Regions from separate parts of the Kerstersia sp. genome, predicted to be linked through region 1. Evidence: predicted binding sites of a transcription regulator. Region 1 holds the regulator's gene; the other holds the start of a gene.
What was found. The regulator FNR, encoded in region 1, switches genes on or off when oxygen is low (the NO sensors DNR and NnrR bind a similar motif). The targets are predictions, from matches to a motif close to TTGATNNNNATCAA.

Region 1 (6,146 bases):
GCATGAGTGAAATCCAGATTGGGCATCTCGTCCCGCCCTTCACCGCGGAAAGCACCATCGGCCCCATCAGTCTGGCCGAGTGCGCCGGCCGGGCGGTCGTCCTGTATTTCTACCCCAAGGACAATACCCCCGGCTGTACCACGGAAAGCTGCGATTTCCGTGACGGCTATGCGGCGTTTCTCAAAGCCGGCTGCCTGGTCTTCGGTGTCTCGCGCGATAGCCTGCGTTCCCATGAGAACTTCGCCGGCAAACATGAACTGCCCTTCCCGCTGATTTCCGATCCGGACGAAACCTTGTGCCAGCTGTTCGGCGTCATCAAGATGAAGAACATGTATGGCCGCCAGGTACGCGGCATCGAACGCAGCACCTTCCTGATAGACGCAACCGGCAAGCTTGTGCAAGCCTGGCGCGGCGTGAAGGTTCCCGGGCATATCAATGAAGTCCTACAGGCAGCGCAAAGCACAGGCTGAAGCGCTGCGCCGTTCGCTCTCCCGGCCTTGTGCCGGGACCCACTGACCGTTTCCCAGCGCGCCTTTTCCGGAGCCAACTGTTCATGCCTCTTCCCAAGCTGCCAGTCCGTCCCGCCACGATTCTCGATGCCCCAGCCAAAGCACCGACCCATAGGCCCGCGCCCCGCAAGGTAGAGCCTATCGCCGCGATAGCGCCGCCTGCTCCCGTGGCCGAGACACAGGAAACCGACGTCACCCCGCTGGCGGCCCAGGCCCAGACCCAGGCCGCAGCGCCTGCAGCTCAGGCTGCCGCGGCAGCTGCTGCCAGCCGCCATCCGGCCGCCGCGCCCAAGACGGCCTCCGGCGAGGCCCGCCCCGCAGCGCCTCAGACCGCTACCAAGGCGGCGCCCCAAAAAACCGCCGCTAAAACCAGCACTGGCACCAGCACCGACACCGGGGCGAATACCCGCGCCAGCACCGACGCAAGGGCCAGAACAAGCGCTGCCCCCGCACCGCAACCGGCTGCGCAGCCTGCAGCCGCAACAGCCGCCAAGGACAAGGTCAGCCCGCCTGCAGCGCCTGCTGTGACGGCAGCAGCCGCCCCCCGCTCGCGCCGCCGCGGCCGCCACGTTGCCGACGAGCCGCGCAAACTGTTCGTTCTGGACACCAACGTGCTGCTGCACGACCCCAGCAGTCTGTTCCGCTTCCAGGAACATGACGTCTATCTGCCCATGATGACGCTGGAGGAACTGGACCACCACAAAAAGGGCATGTCGGAAGTCGCCCGCAACGCCCGCCAGGTCAGCCGCTCACTGGACGGCCTGATGGATGTGACGCCCGACATCACTCAGGGCATGGCCCTTAGCGCGCTGGGCAACAAGGATGCCAGCGGCATGCTGCTGATCCAGACCACCTCCATGGAAGGCGCCCTGCCCCCGTCGCTGCCCGCGGCCAAGGCCGACAACCAGATCCTCGGCGTCCTCAAGGCCCTGCAGGACAGCCGCCCGGAACAGCCTGTCGTGCTCGTGTCCAAGGATGTCAATATGCGCCTGAAGGCGCGCGCGCTGGGGCTGTACGCGGAAGACTATTTCAATGACCAGGTACTGGAAGATTCCGACCTGCTCTATACGGGCCTGCTGCAACTGCCCGAGAACTTCTGGAACAAGCACGGCAAGGACATCGAATCCTGGCAGCAGGCGGGCACCACCTATTACCGCGTTCATGGCCCGCTGTGCAGCCAGTTCACCGTCAACCAGTTCGTCTTCCTGGATGGCGCCCTGCCGCTGCATGCCCGCGTCAAGGAAGTCAGCGGCAAGACAGCCGTGCTGGCGACGCTGCGCGACCACTCCCATGGCAAGAACAATGTCTGGGGCATTACCGCGCGCAACCGCGAACAGAACTTCGCGCTGAACCTGCTGATGGACCCGGATTGCGACTTCGTATCGCTGCTGGGCCAGGCAGGGACGGGCAAGACGCTGCTAGCCCTGGCGGCGGGCCTGGCCCAGGTGCTGGAAACCAAGCGCTATACCGAGATCATCATGACGCGCATCACCGTGCCTGTCGGCGATGACATCGGCTTCCTGCCTGGCACCGAAGAAGAAAAAATGCAGCCCTGGATGGGGGCGCTGGACGACAACCTGGAAGTGCTGCATTCGACCAGCGGCACCAACGGTGGCGACTGGAATCAGAACGCCACGCTGGATCTGATCCGCTCCCACATCAAGGTCAAATCGCTGAACTTCATGCGCGGCCGCACCTTCCTCAACAAGTACCTCATCATCGACGAAGCGCAAAACCTGACGCCCAAGCAGATGAAAACCCTGGTTACCCGCGCCGGCCCCGGCACCAAGGTGGTGTGCCTGGGCAACATTGCCCAGATCGACACCCCATACCTGACCGAAGGCAGCTCCGGCCTGACCTATGTGGTGGATCGTTTCAAGGGCTGGCCGCATGCCGGGCACATCACCCTGCAACGCGGCGAACGCTCGCGCCTGGCGGATTACGCAGGCGACGTGCTCTAACTCACGCGTGCCCGGCGGCCCTGGCCGGCTGCTCCTGTCACCAGGGGCAGCCGGCCATTTTGCGTCTTATTGAGCAAAGTCAATTACAATCCTTTGAAATCATCGGGCAGTTTCCAGGCAAATATCAAACATTTGTTCGGCTCCCTGCCCGGGCTTGACGGTATGCCTGCTGCCGCCTTTCTCACGGAATTCACATCCATCCATGGCCAAACGAGTCCTCCTGCCATCTGAAGCCGTGCACTGTTCCAGTTGCATGCTGGGGCATGTCTGCCTGCCGATCGGCATGAATACCCATGAAGTCGCCAAGCTAGATGGCCTGATCAAAGAACGTCTGCGTATCGAAAAAGGCCAGCCGCTCTACACCCTGCACGAGCCGCTGACAGCCATATACAGCGTGCGTATCGGCACGCTCAAAACCCAGATCGAAAATGCCCAGGGGCAATTCCAGATCACGGGCTTTCATTTGCCTGGCGAAATTGTCGGCCTGGACGGCATGGTGGAAGGCCATCATGTTTCGACCGCCGTCGCGCTTGAAGATGCGGAAGTCTGTGTTATCCGCCTGGAAGACCTGGACAATCTGGCGCGCCACCTGCCCAGCCTGCAGCAACAGGTACTGCGCCTGATGAGCCGCGAAATCACCCGCTCGCACCAGATGCTCATGGCGCTGGGCTCCATGCGTGCCGAACAGCGCCTGGCCGCCTTCCTGCTCAATCTGTCCACGCGCCTGTCGGCGCTGGGCTATTCCTCGACCGAATTCGTCATGCGCATGAGCCGCGAGGAAATCGGCAATTATCTGGGCCTCACGCTTGAAACCGTCAGCCGGCTGTTTTCGCGTTTCGCGCGCGAAGAGCTGATACGCGTCAACCAGCGCCAGGTGCAGTTGCTCGACAAAGACAAGCTGCATAAGCTGATCGAAAAAGAAAAAGACGCGGCCTGAGCTTTTTCCGGCCCGCTTCACTGGCCTCATTCACTGGCACTATTCACTGGCGCCGCGACAAGCGCCAGGGCAAGAAAAAACAGGGCAGCGTTTCGCTGCCCTGTTTTTTTGCATGGCACCAGGCCGCCGAGCCTAGCGCTGCTCGTCCTTGCCCCCTGGCGGGAACGGAAAGGACGAAAACAGATTGCGCGCCTGATCCTGCATCTGGCCCTGCATCTGCACGAACAGATTCTTGCTCTGTTCGATGTAGTTATTCATCATGCTCTGCACCATGGGCGCCTGCACATTCATGAACTGGGCCCAGACTTCCGGGCCGAATTGCTTGCCATACAGCCCTTGCGACTGTTCGGCCATGCGCTCCTGGATCTCCATGAATGCCTGCAAGTTCTTTTCCAGGTACGAACCCATGATGCCCTGCATGGCATGGCCATAAAAGCGGATGATCTGCGACAGCACCGGCGCCGAAAACATCGGCATCCCGCCGCTTTCCTCTTCCAGAATGATCTGGAGCAGAATGCTGCGCGTCAGGTCTTCGCCAGTTTTGGCATCCACCACCTGAAAGAGCTCACTAGCAATGACCAATTGCTTGACGTCAGCCAGGGTGATGTAGGTGCTGGTTCGCGTGTCATACAGACGGCGATTGGGGTATTTCTTGATGAGGCGTTGCGCCGCCTCGGCTGGCTTGGCTTGAGTCATGGCAATCCCGATAAAACATCATTTGCAGCGGCGCCCGGAACAAGGGGCGCCGGACGGCGGTTTCCTTACCCCATATGCAGGCCGCCGTTGACGGAAAAATCCGCCCCGGTGGCAAAACCCGCATCGGGCGAGGCAATCCAGGAAACCATGGAAGCAATTTCTTCCGGTGTTCCCAGGCGGCGCACGGGAATGGTCCCGACGATTTTTTCCAGCACGTCGGAACGGATGGCGCGCACCATTTCAGTACCGATATAACCGGGGGAAACCGTGTTCACCGTCACCCCCTTGCTGGCCACTTCCTGAGCCAGTGCCATGGTAAACCCATGCAGCCCGGCTTTAGCAGTGGAATAGTTGGTTTGGCCAAACTGGCCTTTCTGGCCATTGACCGAACTGATATTGACGATGCGGCCCCAGCCGCTGCCCACCATGTCTTCAATGACCTGCTTGGTCACGTTGAACAGGCTGTTCAGGTTGGTATTGATGACCGCCATCCAGTCTTCGCGGCTCAGTTTGCGAAAGACGCCATCGCGGGTAATGCCCGCATTATTCACCAGGATGCTGACTGGCCCGAGCTCGGCCCGGACTTTTTCAAATGCGGCCACCGTCGAATCCCAATCGGCCACATTGCCGACCGACGCATGGAACTGAAAACCGTCGGCCTGCTGCTCATCAAGCCACTGGCGCCAATCCCGGCCGGGGCCGCAACCGGCGACCACGACATAGCCGTCACGCGCCAGACGGCGGCAAATCGCCGTTCCTATGCCGCCCATTCCGCCAGTGACATACGCAACTTTCTGACTCATATTGTCTCTCCTCTTATTCCCTGCTTTTATGTGACACCTAGCGTCCCTGACGGTTCATCTTGCCGGAAAACCGGCAGCGGCGATATCGGTACTTGCATGCCCCTGCTCCATGCCTGGCCGCGATATTGCCGCAGGTGTCCTGTTGTCATTTCTGCCTGCGAGATCCTGCGTGATCCGGCGTGCTGGCGCCTTAGCCCGGCTTACTCCGCCTTCACCGCGACATAGCGGCCAGGCGCCGGTTCCAGCGGCTGATAGCGGGCATTGCCGAATTTCTGCGGCGCCTTGCGCTCGCGGCCGCCATAAGGCGCCAGCCAGGCCAGCCAATCCGGCCACCAGCTGCCCGGCTGCTGCTGGGCCGCCTGCAGCCAGGCCTCAGGGTCGGCATGCTGGCCGTTCTCAAGAGTCCAATGCTGCCGCCGGCTGCTGGCTGGCGGATTGACCACGCCCGCAATATGCCCCGAAGACCCCAGCACAAAACGGGTCGGGCCGCGCAGCACTTCCAGACTGGCGTAAGCCGTCTGCCAGGGCACGATATGGTCATCACGCGACGCATAGACATACGCCGGCACATCAATCAGGCCCAGGTCCAGGGATTCGCCGCACACTTCCAGCGCGCCAGGCACGCACAAGCGGTTTTCCAGATACGCCTGGCGGAAATACCAGGTAAAGAAGGGGCCGGGCAGATTCGTCCCGTCCGCGTTCCAATAGAGCAGATCAAACGGCGGCGGCGTATCGCCCTTCAAATAATTCGAGACAAAATACGACCACACCAGTTCGCGCGGCCGCAAAAAAGCAAAAGTCGTGGACAGTTCCGACGCCCGCAGCAGCCCGCCCTGCCCCAATGAGGCATCGCGCAGCGCCGCATGCGCTTCATCGACGAACACCTTCAGCACGCCGACATCCCGGAAATTCAGCATGGTAGTGAGCAAGGTCATCGCGGCAACCGGCTGCTGGCCGCGCGCGGCTGCTACCGCCAGGGCGGCGCCCAGCAAGGTGCCGCCGATACAGAAACCCAGCGCATTCACCTGCGGCTGGCGGCTGATATCCGCTGCCACGGCCAGCGCGCGCAACACGCCATCCTCGACGTAGTCGTCCCAACTTGCCTGCGCCAGCAAGTCGGCGTCGGCATCCTCTGGCTGGGGGTTGCGCCAGGACACCATGAAAACGGTATGGCCAGCCTGCACCGCATGGCGGACCAATGAATTTTCCGGGCGCAAATCCAGGATATAAAACTTATTGA
Region 2 (6,146 bases), on a different contig from region 1:
CCGTCGTCGGCGCAGTGGTGGGCGGCGCCTTGCTGGAACGGCTGCGCCTGTACCGGGCGCTGTTGCTGTTCGGCGCGCTGCAGGGTGCTTCCAACCTTGGCTATGCCTTCATCGCCTGGTACCCCGGCGAACTGACGCTGATGGTGCCCATCGTGGCATTCGAAAATATTTGCAGCGGTCTGGGCACGGCGGCTTTTGTCGCCTTGCTGCTGGCGGTTTGCGATGCGCGCTACTCCGCGACGCAGTTCGCGCTGCTATCCGCACTGGCCGCCATTGGCCGCACCTACATCGCCGGCCCCTTGACGCCGCCGCTGGTCGCCTGGCTAGGCTGGGCCGGTTTCTTTCTGGTCTCAGTCGTGATTGCCGTACCGGGCCTCTGGCTGCTCTGGCGCCGCAAGCGGGAAATCGAGCGCATGGACGCCAGCGCGGCGCAGTAACGAGGCAGTAACGGGGCAGTAATGGCGCAGTAATGGCGCACGCCGCGAGTACAAGTGCTGGCGGTGCTCTTCAGGCTGTGACACATGAGGCTGCCGCTATACGGCTGCGGTGCCGCCGCTGCCTCATCAGATTGGTGTCAGGCCGCACACCATAGGCTGGGAGCAGGTCCAAGACAAAAAAACAGCCGCTGGTTTCCAGGAAACCAGCGGCTGTTTTTGCGCCGGGGCGGGTTAGATTTCTTCGTCGGCTTCGTGCGGCTGGCGGACGACCAGCACGTCGCAGGACAGGTTTTCCAGCAAGCTGGCCGCGATGCTGCCGATGGCCGTGCGCAGGATGCCGGTCAGGCCATGGGTGCCAACCGCGACCAGATCGACATGGTTTTTGTAGGCATATTCGGATAGCAGCGAGACGGCATCGCCGATTTCTATCAGGATTTCCGGCCGCGCCCCGTCTTGCAGACCGGCGGTGTCATCCAGGAACTCTTCGCCCGTCTGTTTGGCGGCCTGGCGGAAGCCGTTGATGAGGGTCTGGGTTTGCAGCACGCCAGTGGCGGATGGCAGTTCCAGGGCGTGATAGAGCTTGAATGGCGTGCCGGGCAGCAGACTGACGACGGCATCGACGGCATGGCGTGAGCCTTCCGAGAAATCGGTGGCGATCAGCACGTTGCGGTACGGGTAGCGCGGCCGTTCTTTGACGACCAATACCGGCACCGGAATGTGGCGCACCAGTTTTTCCACTGTGGTGCCCAGCAGCAGGCGGCCCAGGGTTTCGTCACGGGCCACGCCGGCCACGACCAGTTCGGCCTGGGTTTCTTCGGCGACCTGGAGAATGACGTCCAGCGCCTTGCCTTGCTCCACGCGCACTTCGATGTCCACACCGCTTTCCGACAGGTCATCGAGCAGGCGGCGTTCGGCAAGGCTGCGGTGATCCGGCGCGAGTTTGCGCCAGGATGGCGTAATCAGCTGCGCGGTCAGTGACGGTTCGATGACATGCAGGGCGACCAGACGCGCCTGGCGGGCGCGGGCAAGCTGAACGGCGCGATCCAGCGCACGGTCACAGCGCGCGCTAAGGTCGGTAGTCAGAAGGATGGTGCGCTGTGAAGCAGCGTCGGCATGGGGCATGGCATTTGTCTCCGGCATAGGGCCAAGCGGAATACATGGTCTGGACAATATCATGCCGTGGCGTCACGGTTGACGTTTTGACGTGTATCAAGCCCTGGGAAACAATGCCGCAGAAGCGGGCAGAAGGCTGCCAGTAAACCGGCATTGCCAATAAAAAAACGCCCTTGCGGGCGTCGGGGGCGGCAACGGGGCCGCCAGGCTTGCGCCAGCCGGAAGTGCCTCCGTCTGGCGCATTTTGCTCATCCGGCTCAATACAGGCCTTGCTGCAGCATGGCGTCGGCAACCTTGACGAAGCCGGCGATATTGGCGCCATCCAGGTAGTTGACCTTGCCGGTGGTGTCGCTGGTGCCATAACGCACGCAGTTGGCGTGGATGTCATTCATGATGGCTTGCAGGCGCGTATCGACTTCATCGCGGGTCCAGGACAAGCGCATGGCGTTCTGGCTCATTTCCAGGCCCGAGACGGCAACGCCGCCAGCGTTGCTGGCCTTGCCCGGCGCATACAGCACACCGGCCTCAATGAAGGCGTGGGCCGCTTCCAGCGTGGATGGCATGTTGGCGCCTTCGGCCACGCAGCTGACGCCGTTTTTGATGAGCGTGCGGGCGTCTTCGATTTCCAGTTCATTTTGCGTGGCGCATGGCAGCGCCACATCGACCGCAACCCCCCAAGGGCGCTGGCCATCATGGAAGGGCAGGCCGAAGCGTTCGGCATAGACCTTCAAGGGCTGGCGCTCCGCATTTTTGATGTGCATCAGGGCTTGCAGTTTTTCCGGCGTGAAGCCTTCCGCATCGAAAACAAAGCCTTGGGAATCGGAGACCGTCAGCACCTTGGCGCCCAGTTGCATGGCTTTTTCCACGGCATATTGGGCAACGTTGCCCGAACCGGAGACCGCGACACGCAGGCCGTCGAAGGATTTGCCCTGGGATTGCAGCATATGCTGGGCAAAATACACCGTGCCGTAGCCGGTGGCTTCCGGACGGATCAGGCTGCCGCCGAAGCTCAGCCCCTTGCCGGTGAAGACGGCGCCATTCTGGTTGGACAGCTTTTTCATCATGCCGGCCATATAGCCGACTTCGCGGGCGCCCACGCCGATATCGCCAGCCGGCACGTCGGTGTCGGGGCCGATATGGCGGAACAGTTCAATGACCAGAGCCTGGCAGAAACGCATGATTTCCGCATCCGAGCGGCCCTTGGGGTCGAAGTCGGAACCGCCCTTGGCGCCGCCCATGGGCAGCGTTGTCAGCGCGTTTTTGAAGGTTTGCTCGAAGGCCAGGAACTTCAGGATGGACAGGTTCACCGAGGGGTGAAAGCGCATGCCGCCCTTGAAGGGGCCGATGGCCGAACTGTGCTGGATACGGAAACCGCGGTTCACATGCACGGCGCCCTTGTCATCGGTCCAGGAAATGCGGAACTGGATGGCGCGCTCGGGTTCGACCAGGCGTTCCAGCAGGCCTTGCTCGGCGTAGCGGGGGTTGGCTTGCAGGAAGGGCCAGAGACTGGAGGTTACTTCTTGCACGGCTTGCAGGAATTCCGGCTGGTGCGGATCGCGACGGGCGACTTGTGCCAGAAAATCGTCCAGGCTCTTCAAGGTCTTCAAAATACGGGCTCCCTCATGGGTAGGCGCAACAATCTGGTGCGCCAAATGATGCAAAACGGTGCGAGAGACGCATTCTATTACCAAAAATTCCTTTTGCGTGAAGGACTTACGAGAAAATTAAATGGGGACAGATTGAATGGAAATAAGTATTTGAAATAAAAATAGGGACAGTCTTGCGCTTAAGACGGGTGCCAGTTGCAAGACCTCTTGAATATAGCGGAATAGTTCATCATAAACAAAGGCTTGCGATAGCCTGTAGGAGTTTTTCCAGCGGGCGGGTCGAATCAGGGCAGGGCAGTCGGGCGCAGAAAATGAAAAAAGGCGGCAAATTTGCCGCCTTTTTCGCAAGCCCCGGGCTGTACCGCAGGCCAGCTCGGGCAAACAGGAGGAATCATGCCTGTCAGGTCAATGAAAACTCGTAGTCTATGGTCAAAGGAGCATGGTCGGAGAAGCGTTCGTCCTTGTAAATGGATGCGGAACGGGCGCTGGCGGCGATACCGGGCGTCGCAATCTGGTAATCAATACGCCAGCCTACGTTTTTCGCCCAAGCCTGTCCCCTATTACTCCACCAGGTATAGCACTCGTCTGTTGTCTCGGGATGCAAGTGCCGATAGACATCAACGAACCCTTTTTTATCAATGACTTGTGTCATCCATTCGCGTTCTTCGGGCAGGAAGCCGGAGTTCTTGCGGTTACCCTTCCAGTTCTTCAGGTCGATCTCATGGTGGGCGATATTCCAGTCGCCGCAAATAATGAACTCACGGCCATCCGCACGGTTTTCGTGCATGAGGGCATCCAGCCATGCATCGAAATGATCCAGGAAGCGGTACTTGGCCTGTTGCCGCTCGTCGCCGCTGGAGCCGGAAGGCAAATAGGCGCTGATGACACTGAAGCCCGGCCAATCGGCGCGGATGATGCGGCCTTCGCGATCGAACTCGGGGCATTCCATGCCTGCCACGACCTGTTCGGCGGGACGCGCCAGATACAGGCCAACGCCGCTATATCCTTTTTTCTCGGCCGCATGGAAGTGGCCGGTATAACCCGAGGGGTTGCGCAGCTCGTCGGTAATATCGGTTTCCTGCGCTTTGATTTCCTGCAGACAGACGATATCGGCGCTGTGCTGGGCAAGCCAGTCGGGCAGGCCTTTGCGGAAAGCGGAGCGTATGCCGTTCAGGTTGAGCGAAGTGATGCGTAGCAAGCCGGTATCCTTTTTAGCGATAAAGAGAGGAAACCGGCAGTGCGGCAGGTTCTGCCGCAGAGGCATGGCCGGCTTCCTGAGGCCTGGCTGGCGCCGCTGCCGTTTGCATGGCGGGGCGCTTGCCTGGGCGGGCATGAGGTCTGGATAGGCAATTTAACCGATGTTCTTGCCTGGGTGTGCCGCGGGCTGGCGGAAAACCAGGGCCGGAGATCCTGCGCATCTTGGGCAGGCAGCGCCAGCATGATGGGTAAATAAGGGATAATTGCTGTTTTCATCGCCTATCGCCGGTTTTTCTATCATGAGCACGACATTCCGCACTGATTTCGTCCGTTTCGCCCTGGAAGAGGGGGTTCTGCGCTTTGGCAGCTTTGTCACGAAATCGGGACGGGTCAGCCCATACTTCTTCAATGCGGGTCTGTTCAATACCGGCCGCAGTGTGGGTCGTCTGGCCGACTTCTATGCGCAAGCGCTGGAAACCGCCGGTTTGCAGTACGACATGCTGTTCGGCCCGGCCTATAAGGGGATTCCGCTGGCAACGGCAACGTCGGTGGCACTGGCCAGCCGCGCGGCGGGCCGCGGCAGCGATCTGGACGTGCCGTTTGCCTATAACCGCAAGGAAGCCAAAGACCACGGGGAGGGCGGGGTGCTGGTTGGCGCGCCGCTGGCAGGCAAAGTCGTGATTATTGATGATGTCATTACGGCAGGAACCTCTGTGCGCGAGTCCGTTGCCATGATCCGGGACGCCGGCGCCGAGCCGGGCGCGGTACTGATTGCCATGGACCGCATGGAGCGCGCCGGCAGCGACGATGCCCTGGCGCCGTACTCCGCCGTGGAAGAAGTGCAACAGCGCTATGGCCTGCCGGTCATCAGCATCGCTTCTTTGGAAGATATTCTGTCGGTATTGGCTGAACGCGGTGAAATGGAAGCTTATCGTGCCGATGTGCTGGCATATCGCGCGCGTTACGGTGTGACGATCTAAGTTTCCTGCGGCCAGCCCGCGCAGGATTCAAGCGGCCCGTCCTGAGTGATGGGCCGTTTTTTTTGCCTGCTCGCGGCCATGCGCCGGGGCAGCCGCGGCGTCTGGGATAATCTTCAACATATAATTGAGACTGATTTCCATTCTTTTGGCCTGCGCGCCAGGAGCTTGCCGTGCCCACGCCCGATCTTTCCCTGCAGTCTTTGTACCGTGACCACCATCAATGGCTGGTGACCTTGCTGAGGCGCAAGCTGGGAGGGAATGTGGACAATGCGGCGGATCTGGCGCAGGACACCTTCGAGCGGATGTTGCGCGGGCCAGCGCCGGCCCTGCAGCAAATCAAAGAACCGCGCGCTTATCTCAGGACCGTGGCCAGCCGCCTGGCAGCGCAGTATTTCCGCCGTCAGGCGCTGGAACAGGCTTATATGGAAGCCCTGGCTGCGCAGTCGGAAGTCTGCGCGCCGTCCGTGGAAGAACAGGCGCTGGTGCTGGAGGCACTGGCGCAAGTGGGCCGCGTTCTGGATGGTTTGCCCGAGCGCACGCGCGCCATCTTTCTGTTGTCCCAGCTGGATGGCCTGAGTTACCCGCAGATCGCAGCCGATATGGGGCTGAGCATCAATGTGGTGCAGAAAGCCATGTCGCAGGCATTGCGGCATTGCTATATGGCTGTCTATGGCTGAGCGCAAATTATTCGACGCGCATGACGAGCGCCATGAGATACCGGCTGCTGTGCCGGATGCCGTGCTGGATCAGGCGATTCACTGGGTCATGCTGATGCAGTCCGGCACGGCCGGCGAGCGTGAGCGCGAAGCCTG

Region 2: the regulator FNR is predicted to act here: its motif matches at 1,637-1,650, upstream of ACTJGZ_RS11195 (universal stress protein).

The regions. Positions count from the first base shown of each region.
Region 1 covers NZ_JBQEKA010000056.1:12,309-18,454, forward strand. Annotated here, with positions in the region: gene ACTJGZ_RS11530 (Mth938-like domain-containing protein) at 1-6, shown strand, start outside; gene ACTJGZ_RS11535 (peroxiredoxin) at 3-470, shown strand; gene ACTJGZ_RS11540 (PhoH family protein) at 554-2,470, shown strand; gene fnr (fumarate/nitrate reduction transcriptional regulator Fnr) at 2,673-3,407, shown strand; gene phaR (polyhydroxyalkanoate synthesis repressor PhaR) at 3,540-4,103, opposite strand; gene phbB (acetoacetyl-CoA reductase) at 4,169-4,906, opposite strand; gene ACTJGZ_RS11560 (PHA/PHB synthase family protein) at 5,107-6,146, opposite strand, start outside.
Region 2 covers NZ_JBQEKA010000052.1:7,408-13,553, forward strand. Annotated here, with positions in the region: gene ACTJGZ_RS11190 (AmpG family muropeptide MFS transporter) at 1-437, shown strand, start outside; gene ACTJGZ_RS11195 (universal stress protein) at 669-1,559, opposite strand; gene gdhA (NADP-specific glutamate dehydrogenase) at 1,808-3,157, opposite strand; gene ACTJGZ_RS11205 (exodeoxyribonuclease III) at 3,558-4,355, opposite strand; gene pyrE (orotate phosphoribosyltransferase) at 4,654-5,334, shown strand; gene ACTJGZ_RS11215 (sigma-70 family RNA polymerase sigma factor) at 5,505-6,011, shown strand; gene ACTJGZ_RS11220 (FecR domain-containing protein) at 6,004-6,146, shown strand, end outside.